4 regions of the Nocardia sp. NPDC056952 genome follow, and region 3 is predicted to be linked to each of the others. Evidence: riboswitches for the same ligand, from Rfam matches in the RefSeq annotation. Region 3 holds a riboswitch; each other region holds the start of a gene.
What was found. A riboswitch is a leader RNA that binds a small molecule or an ion and turns the genes downstream of it on or off. The one in region 3 is predicted to bind S-adenosylmethionine.

Region 1 (3,743 bases), on a different contig from region 3:
CTCGGTGATCCCCACCGTCGGAAAGAAGAAGCACGACCGCCCACCATTGTCAGTAGTACCGAAAACAGCAGCCAACACAGTCCCCCGCCCCGTATCCACAGGCACAGCCCGCACACCCCCCACAGGAATAGCGGCGAAGAGAAAGTCCCGAATAGCCGTCTCAGCAAGAGGCCGCAATTCACCAGGAACCTCAGCAGGCACCATCGCCCGCACAATGTCGGCAATCGACCCCATCGAGGCCATCCCCCCACGCCCGGTACTCACATTGAGCCACGCCACCTGCATCCCGGACGTCTTCGTAGCCGCGGTATCGGCCGCAAGCCCATAGGGCAGGAACGTGAACAGAGTCTGCCCGGATTTCACCGCGGACAGATCGAGCCCGGGTATCGGCAGTGTGTTGGCCGGCCACGGCCCCGGCACCGCCCCCGCAACAGCCGGAACAAGCCCCGCTCCGTCACCGGTACAGTTCGCCGCCACCGTCGGGTAGAGGAACGGCTGGATACCCAGCGCCTTCAGCGTCTCGACAACACTCTGATAGGCACCGAGAAGATCCCCCGCCCCCGCGGCGGGCGTGACACCGGGTGCGTCCCGAGTGACAGCGGGCGCCACCGGCACGGCCGGTTCGGCAACAGCCGACGGCACAGCCGACAGCAACGCAGCGGCGCAAACCGTCAGGGCGGTCAGTGCGGTGGAACGACGCGGCATGATCACGACGTACTCCTCATCGACGCAGAGAACCCCGACGCTACCGCCTGCGATGCGGGATTCCGGACAGGTGAAGTAACCGCCCGTTCGGCGCGTCGCAATTTCCCAGCGAACCCACCGATCGCCGCTCACCCCCGGTCCGCGGGTCCCCCACCACGCCGAACCGGGGCAATTGTGCCCGTGCTCGCGCCCGGTTCCAACCTCTGTGCTCACGCTGATTTCTACCGTTGTGGGTACCGCACATGTGCCACATGCTGATTCAGCTCGGGTCACAAAACCGGGGCGCAACCATCCAGAGCGACCGAGAGACCTGGCTCGATGACGTCGCAGCAACCCGCCCGTTTCGGGGTGTGGGTGCTTCTGCCGGGTTCGATGGAGGAGATTTTCGTGCTGTCTACCTGTCCGGCCTGAGCGCCGCCAGATCGCGAACCCGTTGCTGGCCGGGTGGAGGTCACTGTGCCTCGTTCCACTGTTTTCCGAAGGATTCCCATGACCGCGTCTGCCGTTTCCGGCGCCGAGACCGCGCCCGCACCGCCCGGCGACGCTCTCCCCGCCGATCCGGAATCCGGCGGCAAGGCGCCCGCCGGCGACCTGCCCCGGATCGCCGGGTCGTGGCACCCGTGGCGCTGGGTCGTCGCGGTGATCGCTCTGCTGCTGGTGGCCCAGTTCGCGCACGGCCTGATCACCAATCCGGGGTGGGACTGGGGCACTTTCGCCCAGTACTTCACCGCGAAGTCGGTGCTGGCCGCGCTCCGGGTGACCATCGAGCTCACCCTGTGGGGCACTGCCCTCGGTTTCGTGTTCGGCACCCTGCTGGCGATCGGGCGGGTGTCGAACAATCCCGTGCTGCGGGTGATCGCCTGGACCTATATCTGGGCTTTCCGTTCGATCCCGCTGATCGTGCAGCTGCTGTTCTGGTTCAACATCGCCTACCTGTATCCCCGCCTGTCCGTGGGCATTCCGTTCGGCCCCGGCTTCTACGAGTTCGATGTCAATGGTGTGATCAGCGGTTTCACCGCGGCGGTGATCGGGCTGGCCCTGCATCAGGCGGCATATTCGGCCGAACTGATCCGGGCGGGTCTGCTCGCCGTCGACGACGGTCAGCTCGAAGCGGCGGCGGCGCTGGGGATTCCGCGCTGGCGCCAGTTCCGCACGATCGTGTTGCCGCAGGCGATGCGCTCGATTCTGCCGAACGCGGCCAATGAGGTGATCAGCCTGTTCAAGGGCACCTCGATCGTGTCGGTGATGGCGATCGCCGAGCTGTTCTACCAGGTGCAGGTGATCTTCGGCCGCAACGGCCGGGTGGTTCCGCTGCTGATGGTGGCGACCGTCTGGTACATCGCGCTCACCACGGCGCTGTCGATCCTGCAGTACTACATCGAACGGCACTACGCCAAGGGCGCGCAGCGTGCGCTGCCGCCGACACCGTGGCAGCGGGTCCGCGCCAAGGTCACCGAGATCGCCGCCGGTGCGGCCGCACCCCGAGGAGCAACCCGATGACCGCAGCGGTGCTGGCGCGCGGAATCCGCAAGTCCTACAGCGGCATCGAGGTACTGCGTGGCGTGGATCTGGCGGTACGCGCCGGTGAGGTGGTCGCCGTGATCGGGCCCTCCGGCTCCGGCAAGTCCACGCTGCTGCGGGTGCTCAACCATCTGGAAGCGCAGGACGCGGGCACCGTGCACATCGACGGTGAGCTGATCGGTTACCGGCAACGCGGCAACATCTTGCGTTCGCTGCCCGACCACGCGGTGCGCGCCCAGCGCAGCCGCATCGGCTTCGTGTTCCAGCAATTCAATCTGTTCCCGCATCTCACGGTGCTCGACAATGTGGCGCTCGCCCCGGTCTCTGCGCAGCGGCGCCCACGCGGCGAGGTGGTCGCCGAGGCGAAACAGCTTCTGGAACGGGTAGGACTGGCCGATTTCGTCGACGCCTATCCCCGGCGGCTGTCCGGTGGTCAGCAGCAGCGCGTGGCCATCGCGCGGGCCCTGGCCTTGAAACCACGGCTGATCCTGTTCGACGAACCCACCTCCGCACTCGACCCGGAGCTGGTCGGCGAGGTCCTCGCGGTGATCCGCGATCTCGCGCACAGCGGCACCGCGCTGGTGATCGTCACCCACGAGATCGGTTTCGCCCGCGAGGTCGCCGACACGGTCGTGTTCCTCGACGAGGGCGTGATCGTCGAACAGGGCGAGGCCGCCAGCGTTCTCGACCACCCCGAACACCCGCGCACGCAGGCGTTCCTGTCCCGCGTCCGCTGAACATCCCTTCCCACGAACAGGTTTCGACACTGATGAAGCTCTCCACCCTGATCGGCATCGTCGCGGCGGCCACGCTGTTGACGGCAGGCTGCACCGCCGAGCCCGAGGCCGCCGACACCGTGCAGGCCGGTGCGATCACCTACGACCTGTCCCCCGCCCAGGAGGGCAGGGTGCGGGCCGCCAAGGTCGACGCGATCGCCGCCGAGGTGCCCCAGGCCATCCGTAACCGCGGCACGCTGGTGGTGACCGGTCCCGCCGGTTCCGTGCCGCCGCTGCGGTTCTATGCCACCGACGACCGGACCGTGATCGGCTCCGAGGTCGACTTCGCCACCCTGGTGGCCGACATCCTGGGCCTGAAGCTCGATATCCAGGTGGCGGACTGGTCGCAGAACTTCGTGCGGGTGGATTCCGGTGAGGTGGACGCGTTCATCTCGAATGTGACCGTCACCGAGGAGCGCAAGGAGAAGTACGACTTCGCTACCTACCGCACCGACACCGTCGCTCTCGAGGTCCCGAAGGACAGTCCGCTCACCTACACCGACCGCAAGAGCCTGGCGGGCAAACGGATCGGTATCGGCGCGGGCACCAATCAGGAACAGCTGCTGGTGAGCTGGAACGAGCAGAACGTCGCCGAGGGTCTGCCCCCGGTCGACATCGCCTACTACCAGCAGAGCACCGACTACTACCTGGCGCTGGCTTCCAAGCGCATCGACGGCTACATCGGCCCGAACCCCGCGGCCGTGTACCACTCCGCCACCAGCGACGGCAAGATCATCGCCA
Region 2 (3,743 bases), on a different contig from region 3:
CAAACTCATCGACCTCGGCGACCACACCCTCGCCGTAGGCCTGGTCACCCGAGTCCACGACCAAACCGAAGAGTCCCCCTCCGCGGCCCCGTTGCTCTACTACAACGGCAAATACCACCGCCCCACCGCCCTCGACACCTGATCAGAGCGTCTATGTCAGCCGATTGCCCACCAGCTACAGCTAGTGTTTGGTCCGGTGAGCGAGGCATACGACTGGTCGTGGTTGCGCGCCGGTGTTCCGGGTATCGACCTGGACATGTATTTGGCGATGCCGGAAGACCTCGCTCGGGTGATCGAGGTCAAAGACGGCCTGCTGGTGCATCGCGACTCACCTTCGCCGAATCACCTCGCCATCGCCGACGTGATCAAACAGTGCCTGCGGGAAGCGATCCGGAAACGCGCCACCGGGCAGCCCTGCCTGAAGGCCAGCGGCGAACTGGACATGCTGGTCTCGGAGGTTCCGTTCAATTTCCGCCGCCCCGACGCCATCGTGTATCGCTGTATCGAAGACCCCCGCGACAAGTGGAAGACCAAGCCCACAGCAGGGGACACCCTGTTGGTGGTCGAAGTGGTTTCACCAGCGACGGTTACCGCCGATTGTGTGGACAAGCGAGCGGAATACGCGCGCGCGATCGCCATCACTGATCCGCTCGGCGTCACCATCACCTGGGACGCCCTCGACGGGGAACGAATATCGGCCGCCGAGAGCAGGTCTCGACGGCCGACGTCCGGTGAATCTCGCCTGTGACGAGTTCAGCCGATCAGGCAGGGAGCGGCGCCTTCGGGGGAAGAGGCGCTGAGGGGACGGGTTTCGGGGGTCGGGTTCCAGTGGCCGTCGGTGGCGGCGTAGTTCCAGGTGGGCCCGTGGCTGACCAGGGTGGCTACCGCGCTGATCAAGCGGTCTACGTCGGCGGCGGTGGTGCCGAGGCCGATGCTGGCGCGGAGGGCGGCGTCGAGGCCGAGGCTCGCGAGGAGGGGGTGCGCGCAGAAGCGGCCGTCGCGGACGCCGATGGCGTGCTCGGCGGAGAGGTACGCGGCGACTTTGCCAGGGGCGACATCGGCGATCGTGAAGGCGACGATGCCCACACAGTCGGGGCTGTCGGACCAGATACCGACCAGGTCGACGCCGGGGATCGCGGACAGGCCGTCACGCAGCCGGTCGGCCAGAAAGCGCTCGTGCGCGACGAGTTCGGTGGGGTCGATGGCGGCGAGCGCATCGCAGGCGGCGGCAATAGCGGCCGCGCCCAGGACGTTCGGCGAGCCGGCTTCGTGCCGCTGCGGCGCGCACGCCCATTCGACCTCTGTCACACCGACATTGCGCACCGCACCACCACCGGCCAGGTAGGGCTCACCCTCGTCCAGCCAGTCCCGCCGGCCGACGAGCACACCCGAACCGAACGGCGCGTACAGCTTGTGCCCGGAGAAGGCGAGGTAGTCGATCCCGGTCTCGCGCAGGGAGATCCGGCGATGCGGAGCCAGCTGAGCGGCGTCGACGAGGATGCGCGCACCACACAGATGGGCGATGGTCGCGAGCCGTTCCAGCGGCAGCACCTCACCGGTGACGTTGGACGCACCGGTCACCGCCAGCAGCGCGGCAGGCTTGCTGCACAGCTCGGCGACGACACGCTGAATCGTCTCCTCGACCGTGGCGGCGGCCCGCACGACGCGACGACCGTGCTTCGCCCACGGCAGGAAGTTGGCGTGGTGCTCGATATCGAGTACCACGGTCTCCCCCGGCACGCACCCGGCCAGCAGGTTCAGCGAATCGGTGGTGTTACGCGTGAACACCACGACCTGGTCGTCGTCGGCGTCGAGGAACCGGGCAACGGACCCACGCGAAGCCTCGTAGCACTCGGTGGAGATCCGCGAGGCGTATCCCGCGCCCCGGTGCACGCTGGCGTAGAACGGCAGCAACTGCGAAATCCGGTCGGTGACCTGCTTCAACGCCGGCGCACTCGCCGCGTAGTCGAAGTTGGCGTAGGAGCTGGTGCCGCCCTGAACGAGCGGAACCTGCAGGTCGGCACCGGAAACGGCGGCGATGGCACAGGTGGGGTCGATTACAGCAGTCATGACGAAATCCCGTCGGCTCAGGGACCCGCTCCTGAAGAGGTGGCCCGCGCTTGCCGCGCCCAATTCGGACGTCAGCCTGGTCGTCACCCGGAGCACCCCACCGCGGAGGAGGGTTGCCGACCAGCAAGCCGGGGCTGAACGCTGGTACTCGTGACCTGCAACGAGAGTGACAGACGACCACCGGACCTGTCAACCACCGATCGTCGGTGCGCTCCGAGTCGACCCGGACCACCCCCGAGATCTCCCGGTTCGGCGCGGCGGCCGGGCCGTCGCGGCCGCAGCGGGAAATCGGTTGTCCACGTGCGCTTTCCCTTGTGATACTCCGGGGATGCCTGCCTTCGCCGATTTCGACCGGCGCAACTACCCCACCGTCGATGTCGCCACCGGTTACGACGGCTGGGCCGATACCTACGAGCGCACCGTGATGGACGAGATGGACGCGGCGCTGCTGGATCGGCTTCGCCGCCCGGATTGGGCGGGAGTGCGACAGGCGGTCGACCTGGGTTGCGGAACGGGGCGAACCGGCGCGTGGTTGCGCAGCCGCAGTAGCGCCGAGATCGACGGCGTCGATCTGAGCGCGGGCATGCTGGCCCGTGCCCGCGCCCGCGGTGTACACCGCACACTCACCAAGGCCGACGTGTGTGCCACCGAATTACCAAGCAGCACTTACGATCTCGTGATCTCCTCACTGATCGACGAACACCTGCCGGACCTGCTCCCGTTCTACACCGAGGCCGCGCGGCTGGCTGTCCCAGGAGCCACGTTCGCCCAGATCAGCTACCACCCACAGTTCATGATGGTCACCGGAATGCCGACGCACTACACCCCCGCTGGGGGCGATCCGATCGCGATCAGCACCCACCTGCACCTGCTGAGCGAGCACATCACCGCGGGCACCGACGCGGGCTGGGTCCTCACCGAAGCGGCCGAGGCCCTGGTCGACGACGCCTGGCTCGCGGCGAAACCCAAGTGGGCCCACCTGCGCGGCCACCCGTTCACCATGGCACTGGTCTGGACGCTCGGCGGCATAGGCGCCGCGCCGCACGCTTCGAGGCACGCCCGAAACGAAGGGAATCGCCCATGAGGGGACGTGGCGGAACTAGCATCCGACGAAGGGAATCGCTGCGCTGAGGGCTCGGCAGATCAATGTGGCGCTGCGGGTGGGGTCCGATGTCAAACCGGTACACAAGGGGTGAACTTTGCCCGTGATGGACGCCGTACGATCGAGTGAAGCGAAAATAGTCCACGTAGTTGATCGGAAGAAGACCATGTCACACGCCTTGAGCTCCACTTCGGCGGACGTGAGCGCCGATCTACCCGACGAATTCGTCCACCTGGCCAGGTTGGCGCTCGCCGGGCGCGAGCAGGATGTCGCAATGTTCGTGCGCCGGGCCGCGCGCCGCCACCGGCACGCCAGTCCCGAACTGGCCGATGCGCTGATCGCGCTGCTGCGCCAGAACCCCACGCGCGCCAATCCCCTACGCGCGGAGGTGGATACGCCGATTCCGGTCGACGGCGACAGCCGGCTGCCGCTGCTGCGGGTGATCCCGCCCGGCTCCACCGCCGAAGTGCCGATCCTGGCCGCCGAAACCTATGACGTGCTCACCCAGATCGTCGACGAACGCAAGCAGGCCGACCGGCTGGCCGCCGCCGATCTGACCCCGGCCCGCAGC
Region 3 (3,743 bases):
TGGCTTCGTGGGGCGCGGTGTAGCTGCCCGCACGGTTGCTTTTTCCCCTGTCAGGATTACAGCTTGACATCGTCCCGTCCCTGAAGGACCGGGGTCCCCACCCTCGCGGGTCGGGTTTTCTGCTTCACCGACGACTGCCCGCCCGGAGGGTTCCGTTGAGGTCTCACACCATCTCCACAGACTGTCACCGCCAGCCCGGCGGCCAAAAGATTCTTCGCGGCGTTCACATCCCGATCATGTCGGACACCGCAACTGCACACCCACTCACGCACCTCGAGAGGCATCTTGTTGCGCAAGACACCACACGACGAGCACAGCTTCGACGAGGGGTACCAGCGATCGATCGCAACTACTTTGCGGCCGTACCAATCGGCCTTGTACTCCAGCATCGACCGAAACTCCGACCACGACGCGTCCGAGATCGCTCGCGCGAGCGAGTGATTGCGGATCATGTTGCGGACGGTCAAATCCTCGATCACGAGCGTTTGGTTCTCACGCACGAGCCGAGTAGTGATCTTGTGCAGGTAGTCGCGTCTGCGGTCGGCGATGCGAGCGTGGACGCGAGCGACTTTGCGCCGAGCCTTGGCCCGGTTCGCCGAGCCCTCCTCCTTGTGGGACAGGCTGCGCTGAGCTTTCGCCAACCGGGCACGGTCGGCGCGTTCGTGGCGCGGGTTGGCGATCTTCTCGCCGGTCGACAGGGTGAGCAAATGGGTCAGCCCGGCGTCGATCCCGACCGCCTGACCCGTGCGAGGGAGTGGCTCGACCGTGGGATCCTCGCACAGCAAGGACACGAACCAGCGACGGGCCGCGTCTCGCGACACCGTCACCGTGGAGGGATCGCCGGGCAGCTCGCGCGACCAGACGATGGCGAGCGGTTCGCTCATCTTCGCCAAAGTCAGCTCCCCGTCACGCCACCGGAACCCCGACCGGGTGTACTCCGCGCTGGCCCTGGACTTCTTACGGGACTTGAAGCGTGGGTATTTGGCCCGCTTGTCCCAGAAGTTGGCGAATGCCGTTTGCAGGTGACGCAACGACTGTTGCAACGGCACCGACGACACCGCACTCAGATAGGCGAGGTCTTCGCTGCGTTTCCATTCGGTCAGCATCGCCGACGTGGTGTTGTAGTTGACCCGCTCGCCCCGCTGCCACGCCACGGTCCGGGTCTCGAGTGCGAGGTTGTATACCTTGCGCACGCAACCGAAGGTCCGTTCCAACTCAGCGGCTTGCTCCGGGGTCGGGTGAAACCGGTACTTGAAAGCCCGCTTCACAACCTCGCCCACGCCTTACAAATTAGCATGCTTATCTGTAACCTGACTATCCCGAAAGGAGGAGTAGCGCTGTGCGCGTCAGGCTTCAACTTGCCGTGCTCGTGGCCGGTCATAGAGGACCGGTTTTTGCGCTACGACACCCCATGAACGAGGAGCAAACAGGCTCGGATGACCAGCCCGTAGTGGTGGATCAGACCGACAAGCGTTCCATCGTCCCGTTCGTCGCGGCCGCGGTGATCGCGATCATCGTGCTCATCGGCATCGTGGCGGGTGGACTGCTCTCACCCGCTGAGAAAAATGTCACAGAGGCCGACCGTCTCGCGGCCGCTGTCACCAACTATATCGACGCGCGCTCGCGCAGCGACCTCCGTCCGCCGACGGGCGTGGCCTGCCCCGGCTTCAGCGAAGAGACCTCCGGCCTCGGCGAACAGCTCGGTGGCCCGAAATCCACTGTCACGATCGACGGCAAGGGTTTCGAGAACGCCACCGTCAACGGTGACCGCGCCAAAATCGACGCGGCGCTCGTGGTCAACGGCAACCCGGCGGCGAGCAACTGGAAACTGACCCGCGTGGACAGCGCGTGGCTGGTGTGCTCGTTCTGAATCGTTTGACACGATGACCGGTGCCGAGGCAATCTCAGATCGCAAGGTCATGAGTGCCAGCGTCAAGCCCCGGCTCGCTGGTCGGCAACCCTCCTCCGCGGTGGGGTGCTCCGGGTGACGACCTGGCCGTGTGTTCGGGGATTTCCGGCACGGCAAGAGCGGATTCACGCAGGAGGATCGACATGACTTACGCCGGCGACATCACCCCTGAGAAGGCGTGGGAGCTGCTCACCGAGCACCCCGGCGCCGTGCTGGTCGACGTGCGCACCGAGGGCGAGTGGGCACACATCGGCATCCCCGACACCAGCTCCATCGAACGCCCGGCCCATTTCATCGAATGGGTCGACGGCACCGGCACGCGCAACCCGGAGTTCGGAGTGCAGCTCGAGAAGGCACTCGCCGGTCGCCCCGACGACGCACCCGTGGTGTTCCTGTGTCGCTCCGGCCAGCGTTCCGCGCATGCGGCGAACCTGGCGACGGCGGCGGGCGTGGCGCCGTCCTACAACGTGCTCGACGGTTTCGAAGGTGGTCCCGACGCGTTCGGTCAGCGCGGCAGCACCGGTTGGCGCGCTGTCGGCCTGCCGTGGCGTCAGGCATAAGGAGAAAAGCATGATCACCGGTGGTTCGTTCGACAAGCCACTGCCCGAAGGCGTCGGTCCCGGCACGCTCGGCGTGCGTGGCGGCCTGCGCCGTTCCGGCTTCGACGAGACCTCCGAGGCGCTGTATCTGACCTCGGGTTTCGTCTATGAGAGCGCCGAGGCCGCCGAGGCCGCGTTCACCGGCGACGTCGAGCACTTCGTCTACTCGCGCTTCGGCAACCCGACCGTGGCCATGTTCGAGGAGCGCATCCGCCTGCTCGACGGCGCCGAGGCGGCCTTCGCGACCGCGTCCGGCATGTCGGCGGTGTTCACCGCGCTCGGTGCCCTGCTGAAGGCGGGCGACCGTCTCGTCGCCGCCCGCAGCCTGTTCGGTTCCTGTTTCGTGGTCTGTAACGAGATCCTGCCGCGCTGGGGCATCGAAACCGTCTTCGTCGACGGTGACGACCTCGACCAGTGGGAGCAGGCCCTGTCCGTCCCCACCCAGGCCGTGTTCTTCGAGACCCCCGCCAACCCGATGCAGACCCTCGTCGATGTCCGCAAGGTCACCGAGCTCGCCCACGCCGCGGGCGCGAAGGTGGTGCTGGACAACGTCTTCGCCACCCCCCTGCTCCAGCGCGGCTTCGAACTCGGCGCCGACGTGGTGGTCTACTCCGGCACCAAACACATCGACGGCCAGGGTCGCGTCCTCGGCGGCGCCATCCTCGGCGCCCAGGACTACATCGACGGCCCCGTCAAAACCCTGATGCGCCACACCGGCCCGGCCCTGAGCCCCTTCAACGCCTGGACCTTGCTCAAGGGCCTGGAAACCATGCCGTTGCGCGTGCGCCACTCCACCGAGTCGGCCCTGCGGGTAGCCGAGTTCCTGGAGACCAAGAATTCGGTCGACTGGGTGAAATACCCCTTCCTGGAATCACATCCGCAACACGCACTGGCCAAAGAGCAGATGACCGGCGGCGGCACAGTAGTCACCTTCGCCCTCAACGGCGAAGACGGCAAGAAGCGAGCCTTCGAGGTCCTCAACCGCCTCCGCATCATCGACATCTCCAACAACCTCGGCGACGCCAAAACCATGATCACCCACCCCGCCACCACCACCCACCGAGCCATGGGCCCGGAGGGGCGCGCGTCAATCGGCTTGTCCGACGGGGTAGTTCGCATCTCGGTCGGTCTGGAAGACCTCGAAGATCTCCTCGGCGACCTCGACAACGCCCTGAGCTAGTTCGTCCGAACGTCCCGAGTCGGCCTGTCGCAACGATCCACGCTCGGCAGGTCGA
Region 4 (3,743 bases), on a different contig from region 3:
CGCGAACTCGGTGAGCGCGCCGCCGACGATCAGCCCGAACGCGATGCCACCGGCGGTGATGCCGGCGAAGACCGCGAACGCGCGGGCCCGCTCCTGCACATCGGTGAAGATCACCGACAGCAGCGACAAAGCCGCGGGGGCGAGCAGCGCGGCGAACGCACCCTGTAGACCTCGGCCGATGAACAACTGCGGGCCGGTCTGCGCGAGCCCGGCCAGCGCCGAGGCGGCAGCGAAGCCGACCAGGCCGACCAGGAAGATCCGGCGGCGGCCCAGGTAGTCGGCCATCCGTCCGCCGAGCAGCAGTAGGCCGCCGAAGATGAGCGTGTACGCGGTGAGCGCCCACTGCTTGTCGCCGTCGCTGATCCCCAGGTCGCGCTGGGCATAGGGCAGGGCGATCGTGATCACGGTGGCGTCGAGCACCACCATCAACTGGGCGGCGGAGAGCACGACCAACGCCCACCACCGCATCGAATTCTGTTGTTGATCAACATGTTTCGTCATTATCTCGGTGCCGGTCACCAGGACTCCTCGTCGCTCGATTGGCGTGGGTCAATCCTGGCACTGCAAGACAATTGGCGTCAAGAGAAAAATGTCTGAATGCGCCAATTGGCCTACTTGGACAGATAGAGCCGCCGACACGGTAGGCTGAGGGAATGCTGGACTCGACCACTCCGATCAGCGCCGACCGGACGACCGAACCGGCTGCCGGCGCGCCGCTGGGCCTGCGCGAGCGCAAGAAGCTCCAGACCAAGGCCGCGATCGTGGCGGTCGGACTCGACCTGTGCGACAGCCAAGGGTTCGACGCGACGACGGTCGAGCAGATCGCCGCGGGTGCCGATGTGTCCCCGCGCACCGTCAACCGGTACTTCGCGCTCAAGGAAGACATCGTGCTGGCCCCGATCGACGACTTCGGGGTCTCCGTCGCCGTCGCGCTGCGCTCCCAGCCGAACACCGGCAACGAACTCCAGGCACTGTGTGGCGCCTACCTGACGGTGGTCCAGGCCGAGGCGGACGCGGACGGCATCCGGTTCATCCGCCAATTCCTGCAGATGCAGCGCATCATGCGCACCAGCCAGTCGGTCAACGCCCGCGCGCTGGAATACGCGGAGAAGAAGAACGTCGCGGTGTGCACCGAGCTCGCGCAACGGATGGGCACGTCACCGGACGACTTCACGGTGAAGCTGGTGGCCGGGATCTGGCAGATGCTGTGCCACCTCTCCGTCGCCGACACCGAACAAGCCTTGCTGAGCGGGTCACCGGCGGTAGCTGTCCGGGTCACTCGGGACGCCGTGCTGCGCGCCTACCACGGCTTACGGCAGGTCTGCGGCGCACCGGTGGACGACACGCCAGGCTTCGGCACACCGTCCAACGAGTGATCTTCGGCGGGAAATGCGGGGGAAGTTTCCGCCCGCGGGAGATCTCCGGTTAACATGACGGCAAGGTCATGAGTACCAGCGCCAAGCCCCGGCTCGCTGGTCGGCAACCCTCCAGCTGCGGTGGGGTGCTCCGGGTGATGACCGGGCTCTCGAAAGTCGAGAGCAAGCGCGCACTGCAGGAGGCCCCCATGTGTTGTTGCCAGTCGATCCGACCCAGTTGACGAGATCCCCCGGCTGACACCCATTTGGAGCACGACATGACTGACTCTTCTCTGCCCGAGAACTGGTCCTTCGAGACCAAGCAGGTCCACGCGGGCCAGGCCCCCGACGCGAGCACCAACGCGCGGGCCCTGCCGATCTACCAGACCACCTCCTACACCTTCCGCGACACCGATCACGCCGCCGCGCTGTTCGGTCTCGCCGAGCCGGGCAACATCTACACCCGGATCATGAACCCCACCCAGGACGCGGTGGAGCAGCGCGTGGCCGCGCTCGAAGGTGGCGTCGCGGCGCTGCTGCTGGCCTCGGGCCAGGCCGCGGAGACCTACGCGATCCTGAACCTGGCGAGCGCGGGCGACCACATCGTGTCCAGCCCGCACCTCTACGGCGGCACCTACAACCTCTTCCACTACTCGCTGCCCAAGCTGGGCATCACGGTCTCGTTCGTCGAGGATCCCGATGACCTCGCGCAGTGGGAAGCCGCGATCCAGCCGAACACCAAGGCGTTCTACGGCGAGACCATCGCCAACCCGAGCAGCGCGGTGTTCGACATTCCCGGTATCGCCGGTGTCGCGCACGCGAACGGCCTTCCACTGATCGTGGACAACACCGTCGCGACCCCCTACCTGATCCAGCCGCTGGCCCACGGCGCCGACATCGTCGTGCATTCGGCGACGAAGTACCTGGGTGGTCACGGTGCGGCCGTGGCGGGCGTGATCGTCGACGGCGGCACCTTCGACTGGACCGTGCGCGACGCCGACGGCAACGCGCGCTTCCCCGGCTTCACCGAGCCCGACCCCAGCTACCACGGTGCGGTGTTCGCCGATCTGGGCGCGCCCGCGTTCGCGCTGAAGGCTCGCGTGCAGTTGCTGCGCGATCTGGGTGCCGCGGTCTCGCCGTTCAACGCGTTCCTCATCGCCCAGGGCATCGAGACGCTGAGCCTGCGGGTCGAACGGCATGTCAGCAATGCCGAGGCGGTCGCGAAGTTCGTCGCCGAGCAGCCGGGCGTCGACGCGGTGTTCTACGCGGGCCTCGAGTCCTCGCCCTGGCACGCGCGAGCCAAGGAGCTGGCGCCCAAGGGCGCGGGCGCGATCGTGGCCTTCGAGCTGGCCGGCGGTGTCGATGCGGGCAAGAAGTTCGTGGACGCGCTCAGCCTGCACAGCCATGTAGCTAACATCGGTGATGTGCGTTCACTCGTGATTCACCCGGCGTCGACCACGCACTCGCAGTTGACGCCCGACGAGCAGCTGGCGGCCGGCGTCACTCCCGGCCTGGTCAGGCTCGCGGTGGGCATCGAGGGAATCGACGACATTCTGGCCGATCTGCGGGCCGGGTTCGCGGCGGCGACGACGTGACTGTGAGCACCGAATCGCCGATCGCCCGACCCGGAACCGGGGTGGCCCTGCTGCCACCGCCGGACGGGCGCGTCGGCGTGGTCGCCATCGGGGATGTGGCGCTGGAGAACGGCGCCGTCGTCCCCGATGTGCGGCTGGCGGTGCAACGCTGGGGCGAGCTCTCGCCCACGCTGGACAATGTGGTGCTCGTCGAACACGCGCTCACCGGCGACTCCCATGTCGTCGGTGGGCCCGACGGGGCGCCCGGCTGGTGGGAGGGCATGGTCGGGCCCGGCGCGCCGATCGACACCGACGAGTGGTGCGTGATCGCGACCAACGTGCTGGGCGGCTGCAAGGGCAGCACCGGCCCGTCCTCGCTCGCCTCCGACGGAAAGCCTTGGGGCGCACGGTTTCCCGAGCTGACCATCCGTGACCAGGTAAAGGCCGAAGCGCAGTTGTTCGAGGTGCTCGGGATCGAGCGGCTCGGCGCTGTCGTCGGCGGCTCGATGGGTGGCATGCGGGTACTCGAGTGGATCATCGGCCTGCCCGAGCGGGTCAGCGCCGCGCTCGTGCTGGCCGTGGGCGCCCGCGCCACCGCCGATCAGATCGGCACCCAGACCACCCAGATGGCCGTCATCGCGGCCGATCCCGACTGGCAGGGCGGCGACTATCACGGCACCGGCCGCGCGCCGATGACCGGCATGGGACTGGCCCGGCGCATCGCGCACCTGACCTACCGCACCGAGGGCGAACTCGACCACCGCTTCACCAACAAGCCCCAGGGCGACGAAGAACCGTGGACCGGTGGGCGCTA

Region 1: linked by a shared signal. The riboswitch ahead of ACFTS5_RS28025 (amino acid ABC transporter permease) and the one ahead of ACFTS5_RS21400 (rhodanese-like domain-containing protein) in region 3 are both predicted to bind S-adenosylmethionine.
Region 2: linked by a shared signal. The riboswitch ahead of ACFTS5_RS32770 (aminotransferase class V-fold PLP-dependent enzyme) and the one ahead of ACFTS5_RS21400 (rhodanese-like domain-containing protein) in region 3 are both predicted to bind S-adenosylmethionine.
Region 4: linked by a shared signal. The riboswitch ahead of ACFTS5_RS25265 (bifunctional o-acetylhomoserine/o-acetylserine sulfhydrylase) and the one ahead of ACFTS5_RS21400 (rhodanese-like domain-containing protein) in region 3 are both predicted to bind S-adenosylmethionine.

The regions. Positions count from the first base shown of each region.
Region 1 covers NZ_JBHURA010000010.1:144,672-148,414, reverse strand. Annotated here, with positions in the region: gene ACFTS5_RS28030 (hypothetical protein) at 1-837, opposite strand, end outside; SAM riboswitch class I at 991-1,084, shown strand; gene ACFTS5_RS28025 (amino acid ABC transporter permease) at 1,195-2,205, shown strand; gene ACFTS5_RS28020 (amino acid ABC transporter ATP-binding protein) at 2,202-2,963, shown strand; gene ACFTS5_RS28015 (ABC transporter substrate-binding protein) at 2,996-3,743, shown strand, end outside.
Region 2 covers NZ_JBHURA010000016.1:70,571-74,313, reverse strand. Annotated here, with positions in the region: gene ACFTS5_RS32780 (flavin reductase family protein) at 1-142, shown strand, start outside; gene ACFTS5_RS32775 (Uma2 family endonuclease) at 197-748, shown strand; gene ACFTS5_RS32770 (aminotransferase class V-fold PLP-dependent enzyme) at 754-2,070, opposite strand; SAM riboswitch class IV at 2,112-2,226, opposite strand; gene ACFTS5_RS32765 (class I SAM-dependent DNA methyltransferase) at 2,399-3,154, shown strand; gene ACFTS5_RS32760 (AAA family ATPase) at 3,339-3,743, shown strand, end outside.
Region 3 covers NZ_JBHURA010000006.1:68,061-71,803, forward strand. Annotated here, with positions in the region: gene ACFTS5_RS21390 (RNA-guided endonuclease InsQ/TnpB family protein) at 57-1,268, opposite strand; gene ACFTS5_RS21395 (hypothetical protein) at 1,340-1,870, shown strand; SAM riboswitch class IV at 1,916-2,035, shown strand; gene ACFTS5_RS21400 (rhodanese-like domain-containing protein) at 2,053-2,469, shown strand; gene ACFTS5_RS21405 (O-succinylhomoserine sulfhydrylase) at 2,480-3,688, shown strand.
Region 4 covers NZ_JBHURA010000008.1:46,319-50,061, reverse strand. Annotated here, with positions in the region: gene ACFTS5_RS25275 (MFS transporter) at 1-519, opposite strand, end outside; gene ACFTS5_RS25270 (TetR family transcriptional regulator) at 654-1,376, shown strand; SAM riboswitch class IV at 1,441-1,551, shown strand; gene ACFTS5_RS25265 (bifunctional o-acetylhomoserine/o-acetylserine sulfhydrylase) at 1,634-2,950, shown strand; gene ACFTS5_RS25260 (homoserine O-acetyltransferase) at 2,947-3,743, shown strand, end outside.